One region of the Dactylosporangium darangshiense genome, then DNA from elsewhere that is predicted to be linked to it. Evidence: riboswitches for the same ligand, from Rfam matches in the RefSeq annotation. Region 1 holds a riboswitch; the other holds the start of a gene.
The links. Region 1 has a riboswitch for thiamine pyrophosphate ahead of thiS (sulfur carrier protein ThiS). Riboswitches for the same ligand answer to the same signal wherever they lie in the genome.

Region 1 (3,394 bases):
CGGGCGCTGGGCGGGGTCGCCGTAGCTCATCATGCCAAGACAGATTTCGGAAACCTGGAGGCCGGTCCGGCCGAGTCGCACCTGTTTCATGTCTGAAAAACTATCGCGGTGCCTACGTTCGGACGACTGCATCTCGTGACCGACACCCGGCCCGGCCGGAATCCGCTGGACATCGTGGCGGCCGCGCTGCGCGCCGGCTTCGACGTGATCCAGGTGCGGCCCGAGGACCACGTCACCGACCGCGAGGCCTACGAGCTGACCGTCAGGGTGCTGGCGATGTGCCGCGAGCTGGGCCGCACCTGCCTGGTCAACGACCGGCTGCACATCGCGCTCGCCGCCGGTGCCGACGGCGGGCACGTCGGCGCCGACGACCTGCCCGTGGCCGCGGCCCGGCGCATCCTCGGGCCGGACGCGATCCTCGGCGCGACCGCGCGCGACCCGCAGACCGCGCGGCGCGCGGTCGCCGACGGGGCCTCCTACCTGGGCGTTGGGCCGGCGTTCGCGACCACGACGAAGTCCGGGCTGCCGGACGCGATCGGGCCGGCCGGGATCCGGGCCGTTGCGCAAGCAGTGTCGGTACCCGTGGTGGCGATCGGCGGCGTCACCGCGGACCGGGCGGGCGAGCTCTACGCGGCCGGCGCGCACGCGGTGGCCGTGGTCGGCGCGGTCAGCGGCGCGGCCGACCCCTTCGCGGCGGCGGCGGAGTTCGTGCGATGAGCGTCGGGATCATCGGCGGCGGCGTCATCGGGCTGTCGATCGCGTTCGAGCTGCTGGAGCGCGGCGTCGAGGACATCACCGTCTACGACCCGGACCCGAGCGCCGGCGCCGGGCAGGTCGCGGCCGGCATGCTCGCGCCGACCGCCGAGTCCAACTACGGCGAGGAGGCGCTGCAGGCGCTCATGCTCGAGTCGATGGGGCGCTGGGCGTCCTTCGCCGGGCGGGTCGAGGCGCGCACCGGGCACGACCTGGCGTACCGCGCCGAAGGGACGCTCCTCGTCGCGCTCACCGGCGACGACCAGGCCGAGATCGACCGGCTGGTGGGGTACTACCGCCGCGCCGGAACGCCGATCGAGCCGCTCACCGGCCGGCAGCTGCGCGAGCGCGAGCCGCTGCTCTCACCGCGGGTCCGCGGCGGCGCGTTCGCGCCCGGCGACCACCAGGTCGACCCGCGCCGGCTGCTGGGCGCCCTGCGGAGCCTGCCGCTGCGGTTCGCGCCGCACAAGATCGACGAGCTGTCCACGCTGCGGGAGGATGTGATCATCATCGCCACCGGCGCCGGCTCGGCGTCGCTGACCGGCCTGCCCGTCCGGCCGGTGAAGGGCCAGCTGCTGCGGCTGCGCGGGCCCGAACCGCTGCTCACGCACGTGATCCGCGGTGTTGCGAGCGGCCGTCACGTGTACCTCGTCCCGCGCGCCGACGGCGAACTGGTCATCGGCGCCACCGAGGAGGAGCGCGGCGCGGACACGACGGTGACCGCCGGCGGCGTGCTCGACCTGCTCCGCCCGGCGGCCGACCTGGTGCCCGGCGTCGCCGAGCTCGCGCTGGCCGAGACCCTGGCCGGCCTGCGGCCCGGCACGCCGGACAACGCCCCGGTCCTGGGCCGGCTGGACGGGGACCGCGTCCTCGTGGCGACCGGCCACCACCGCAACGGCGTGCTGCTGGCCCCGGTCACCGGCGAGGTCATCGCCGACCTGGTCACCAGGGGAACGACCAGCGTGGACGTTACCCCCTTCGGGGCGGGTCGCTTTACCTGAGCCCGGCCGCGGCGTTATGGTCGAGGCGTACCCCACGGGAGTCCGGTGTGACCGGGCTGAGAGGGGGGCTGTGAGCCCCCGACCGTCGAACCTGATCCGGATCATGCCGGCGCAGGGAGGCAGGAGTGAGCCGTATGCACCTCGTAGTCAATGCCGTCGCATCGACCGTCGACGACGACACCACCGTCGCCGACGTGGTGCGCACGCTCGCCGGGGATGACCCGCGCGGGATCGCCGTCGCGCTGAACGGGGACGTGGTGCCCAGGGCGCGCTGGGCGGACACCCGCCCCGCCGACGGCGATCACGTCGAGGTGCTCACGGCGGTGCAGGGTGGATGAAGGCCTCTTCATCGCGGGCAAGGAGCTTTCTTCGCGGCTCATCCTCGGCACCGGGGGCGCGACCAGCCACGCCGCACTGGAGGCGGCGATCCGGGCCAGCGAGACCGCGCTCGTCACCGTGGCGCTGCGCCGGCTCGACCCGGCCGCGCCGTCGCTGCTCGGCGTCATCGAGCGCTGCGGCGTGCGCGTCCTGCCCAACACCGCCGGGTGCTACACGGCGACCGAGGCGGTGAAGCTCGCCCACCTGGCGCGCGAGGCATTCGGCACCGAGTGGGTGAAGCTCGAGGTGATCGGCGACGAGGACACCCTCCTGCCCGACGGGGTCGAGCTGGTCGCCGCCGCCGCGCAGCTGGTCGAGGACGGTTTCGTCGTCCTGCCGTACACCAGCGACGACCCGATCCTCGCCCAGCGCCTCGCCGACGCCGGGTGCGCCGCCGTGATGCCCCTCGGCGCGCCCATCGGCTCCGGCCTGGGCATCCGCAACCCGCACAACATCGCGCTGATCCGGCAGAAGGTCACCGTCCCGGTCATCCTCGACGCCGGCATCGGCACCGCCTCCGACGCGGCCCTGGCCATGGAGCTGGGCTGCGACGGCGTGCTGCTCGCCTCCGCGGTGACCCGGGCGGAGGACCCGGCGCGCATGGCCGAGGCGATGCGCCTCGCGGTGCGGGCCGGGCGGCTGGCCTACGGCGCCGGGCGCATCCCGCGCCGGCTGCACGCGACCGCATCCAGCCCGACCGGAGGTATGCCGTGGTAGAGCCCGGCCTCATCGTCTTCACCGACCGCCGGCAGGCCGAGCGGCCGCTGGAGGAGGTGATCGCGATGGCGATCGACGGCGGCGCCCGCGCGGTCGTCCTGCGCGAGCACGACCTCCCGCCGCGGCGGCGGCTCAAGCTCGCCTCGGCGCTGCGCACCGCCCTCGACGGCGTCGGCGGGCGGCTGCTGCTCGAGGAGGACCCGGCGCTGCGCAAGTGCCACTGCCAGGAGGACCTGGTCGCGGCCGGCGAGGACGGCGGCGTCGACTTCGCCACCCTCTCGCCGATCTACCCGACGCGCAGCAAGCCCGGCTACGGCCCGCCGCTGGGCCTGGCGGCGCTGGGCCGCATGGCGCAGGTCGCGCCGGTCCCGGTGTACGCGCTGGGCGGGGTCGACACCGCGGTCCGCGTCCGCGACTGCCTCGACGAGGGCGCGGCCGGCGTGGCCGTGATGGGTGCGGTCATGCGGGCCGAGGACCCGGCCCGGTTCGTGAAGGAGCTGCTGACCGCATGAGCGGCCCGAACCCTCCCGTCGCGATGACCATCG
Region 2 (3,394 bases), on a different contig from region 1:
AGCGCCGCGCCCGGCGCCCACACCGCGCCGGAGTCCTCGCCGATCACGATCGTGCGGTCGACCAGCGGCATCGCCTCCTCGACCCGGTGCTCGACGAGCACCATCGTCGCGTCGAGGTCCTGCAGCGCCTTGGCGATGGCCGTGCGCACCAGCTGCGCCCCGTCCGGGTCCAGGTTGGCGGTCGGCTCGTCGAGCAGCAGCAGGCGGGGCCGCAGCGCGATGGCGCCGGCGATGGCGAGGCGCTGCTGCTCGCCGCCGGACAGCGCCGCGGTGTCGCGGTCGCGGCCGTAGGGGAAGCCGACGGCGGCCAGCGCCGCGTCGACCGCGGGCCAGATCTGCTCGCGCGGCACGGCCCGGTTCTCCAGGCCGAACGCGACGTCGTCGCCGCTGCGGCGCATCACCAGCTGGGTCTGCGGGTCCTGGAAGACGATGCCGGTCTCGTGGCGGGCCTGCGTCGCGGGCCTGCCGTCGACGAGGACCTCGCCCTCCTGCTCGCCGGAGTCCTCGGCGAGCAGGCCGGCGAGCGCGGCGAGCAGGGTCGACTTGCCCGCGCCGGAGGCGCCGAGCAGCAGGACCCGCTCGCCGTGCTCGATGCGCAGGTCCAGGTGGCGCACCGCCCAGGCTTTACGCCCGGCGTGGCGCCACCCGAACCCGCGGAGTTCGACCGTGCTCAGACCGCGACCCGCTCCCGGCCGGAGGGGAAGCGGTCCAGCACGCCGGTCCTGGACAGCGCGCGCTGCAGCGCCCAGCTGCCGGCGCCGGCGACCACGGCGCCGCTGAGGACGACGAGCGCCACGTAGGTCCACTTCTGGCCGACCGTGAACGTGCTGCTGTAGTACACGGTCAGGTCCAGCAGCGACGCGCCCAGCCCGGCCAGGCCGCCCGCGACGACGGCGTTGCCGACGCGGTACCCGCGGTAGCCGGTCGCGGCGAAGCCGAACTCGCCGCCGATGCCCTGCACCAGGCCGGACACGACGACGCCCAGCCCCCACGCGGAGCCGAACAGCGCGGACACGGTCGCGGCGACGATCTCGGTGTAGAGGCCGGCGCCGGGCTTGCGGATGACCATCGGGCCGAGCACGCCCGGGATCAGCCACACGCCGTAGATGACGGCCCGCCACGGCAGCGCGAAGCTGCCCTCCAGGGCGGTCCAGAGGTTGTTCCAGGCGTAGAACACCGCCGCGAACGCCACGGCGATGACGGACGCCACGACGATGTCGACGGTGCGCCAACGGGTCTGCATGGTTGGTGAACCTCCTAGTTCGGGGGGAACCAGAAGGAGACGCGCCGCCACGACCGCCTGATTGTTGGACGGACATGGCGGTCTGGCGTGAGGTGACCGAGCTCCCTGCGCTGGCATTACCCAGATCAGGTTCGAGGGTCTGCGACGCCCGCATGGCGGCCGCCGCACTCTCAGCGCTGTGCGCTCCCCTGTCGGATGTGAAGTTGTTTCCCGAAGGTAACAGTGAACCTTCTTGACTCGTAGTCTCTGGTCATGAAAATCACGGCGCGCGATCTGACGTTCGACGTGGTCGCCGGCGGGCCGGACGGCGGGGCGCCGGTCCTGCTGCTGCACGGCTTCCCCCAGCACAGCGGCGAGTGGGCGGCGGTCACCCCGGCGCTGCACGCCGCCGGCCTGCGCACCTACGCCCTCGACCAGCGCGGCACGTCGCCGGGCGCCCGGCCGCAGGGCGCCGAGGCCTACCGCATCGCCGAGTGCGCCCTGGACGCCGTGGCCGTTCTCGACGCCCTGGATCTTGCGTCGGTACACCTGGTGGGCCACGACTGGGGGGCCATCTGCGCCTGGCATGTGGCGCTTCGCCATCCGGCGCGGGTCCGCACGCTCACGGCGGTCTCGGTGCCGCACCCGCACGCCTCGGCGTACGCCTACGCCAACGACCCCGACCAGCGCGCCCGCTCCGCCTACATCAAGCTCTTCCGCCAGCCCGGCAAGGCCGAGGAGGTGCTGCTGGAGGGCGACGCGCGGCGGCTGCGGGCGATCTTCGACGGCGCCGGGCTCGATGCGGCCGGCGTGGACGCCTACGTGCGGCCGCTGCTCGAGCCGGGCGCGCTGACGGCGGCGCTGAACTGGTACCGGGCGATGAGCTCACTCGACCTGGTGGGCCTGGGGCAGGCGACGGTCCCGACGACGTACGTGTGGAGCGACGGCGACCTGGCCATCGGCGCCACGGCCGCCCGGGCCTGCGCGGAGTACGTGAGCGCGGACTACCGGTTCGTCCCCCTTGCGGGGGTCAGTCACTGGATCCCCGATCAGGCGCCATCTGAGGTCGCCGCCGCCGTGGTTGCCCGCTGCCTGGCTTGAGGCATGGTGCCGGCTACCCGCGGGTAATAACCTGGTGTTAGGCCCGTCTACCTGGGGGTGGCCATGGTTTCCACGGAGGTGCGCGCGGAACGGGAGGCGCGCAAGGTCATCGAGGAGAGTCGCGAAACCGAGTGGAGGAAGCCCAGCTTCGGCAAGGAGCTCTTCCTCGGCCGGCTCCGCCTCGATCTCATCGACCCACTGCCGGAGCTCGACCCGGTAGCCGAGGCCCGCGGCGCCGAGTTCCGCGCGAAGCTGGCCGCGTTCATGTCCGCCGAGGTCGACGGGCAGCAGATCGAGCGCGACGCGCGCATCCCGGACGAGGTGCTCACCTCCCTCGGTGAGCTGGGCGCCTTCGGGATGAAGATCGACGAGAAGTACGGCGGGCTCGGCCTGACCAACCTGGACTACTGCCGCGCGCTGATGCTCGTCGGCTCGGTCAACCCGTCCATCGGCGCGCTGCTGTCGGCGCACCAGTCCATCGGCGTGCCGCAGCCGCTCAAGCTGGTCGGCACCGACGAGCAGAAGCAGCGCTTCCTGCCCCGCCTGGCCGGCGGCGAGGTGTCGGCGTTCCTGCTCACCGAGCCGGAGGTCGGCTCCTACCCGGCCAACATGCGCACGTCCGCGGTACCGACGCCGGAGGGTGACTACCTGCTCAACGGGGTCAAGCTGTGGGCCACCAACGGCACCCTGGCCACACTGTTCGTGGTCATGGCGCTGGTGCCCAAGAGCGAGGGCCACCGCGGCGGCATCACCGCGTTCGTGGTCGAGGGCGACGCGCCCGGCGTCACGATCGAGCGGCGCAACGCCTTCATGGGCCTGCGCGGCCTGGAGAACAGCGTCACCCGCTTCCACGACGTGCGGGTGCCGGCGGCCAACGTCATCGGCGGCGAGGGCCAGGGCCTTCGCATCGCGCTGAGCACGCTCAACACGGGCCGGCTGTCGCTGCCCGCGATGTGCGTCGGCGCCGGCAAGTGGTGCCTCGGCGTCGCGCGCTCCTGGTCGGCCGAGCGCGTGCAGATGGGCCGCCCGATCGGCGCCTACGAGGCGATCGCGAAGAAGATCGCGTTCATC

Region 2: another riboswitch for thiamine pyrophosphate. It lies ahead of ABD901_RS52305 (ECF transporter S component); the one in region 1 lies ahead of thiS (sulfur carrier protein ThiS).

Annotation. Positions count from the first base shown of each region.
Region 1 covers NZ_BAABAT010000017.1:71,336-74,729, forward strand. Annotated here, with positions in the region: gene ABD901_RS28480 (aldo/keto reductase) at 1-90, opposite strand, end outside; gene thiE (thiamine phosphate synthase) at 109-717, shown strand; gene thiO (glycine oxidase ThiO) at 714-1,754, shown strand; TPP riboswitch at 1,780-1,890, shown strand; gene thiS (sulfur carrier protein ThiS) at 1,889-2,092, shown strand; gene ABD901_RS28500 (thiazole synthase) at 2,085-2,849, shown strand; gene ABD901_RS28505 (thiamine phosphate synthase) at 2,843-3,361, shown strand; gene thiD (bifunctional hydroxymethylpyrimidine kinase/phosphomethylpyrimidine kinase) at 3,358-3,394, shown strand, end outside.
Region 2 covers NZ_BAABAT010000062.1:16,378-19,771, forward strand. Annotated here, with positions in the region: gene ABD901_RS52300 (ABC transporter ATP-binding protein) at 1-674, opposite strand, end outside; gene ABD901_RS52305 (ECF transporter S component) at 671-1,243, opposite strand; TPP riboswitch at 1,328-1,443, opposite strand; gene ABD901_RS52310 (alpha/beta fold hydrolase) at 1,496-2,323, shown strand; gene ABD901_RS52315 (acyl-CoA dehydrogenase family protein) at 2,387-3,394, shown strand, end outside.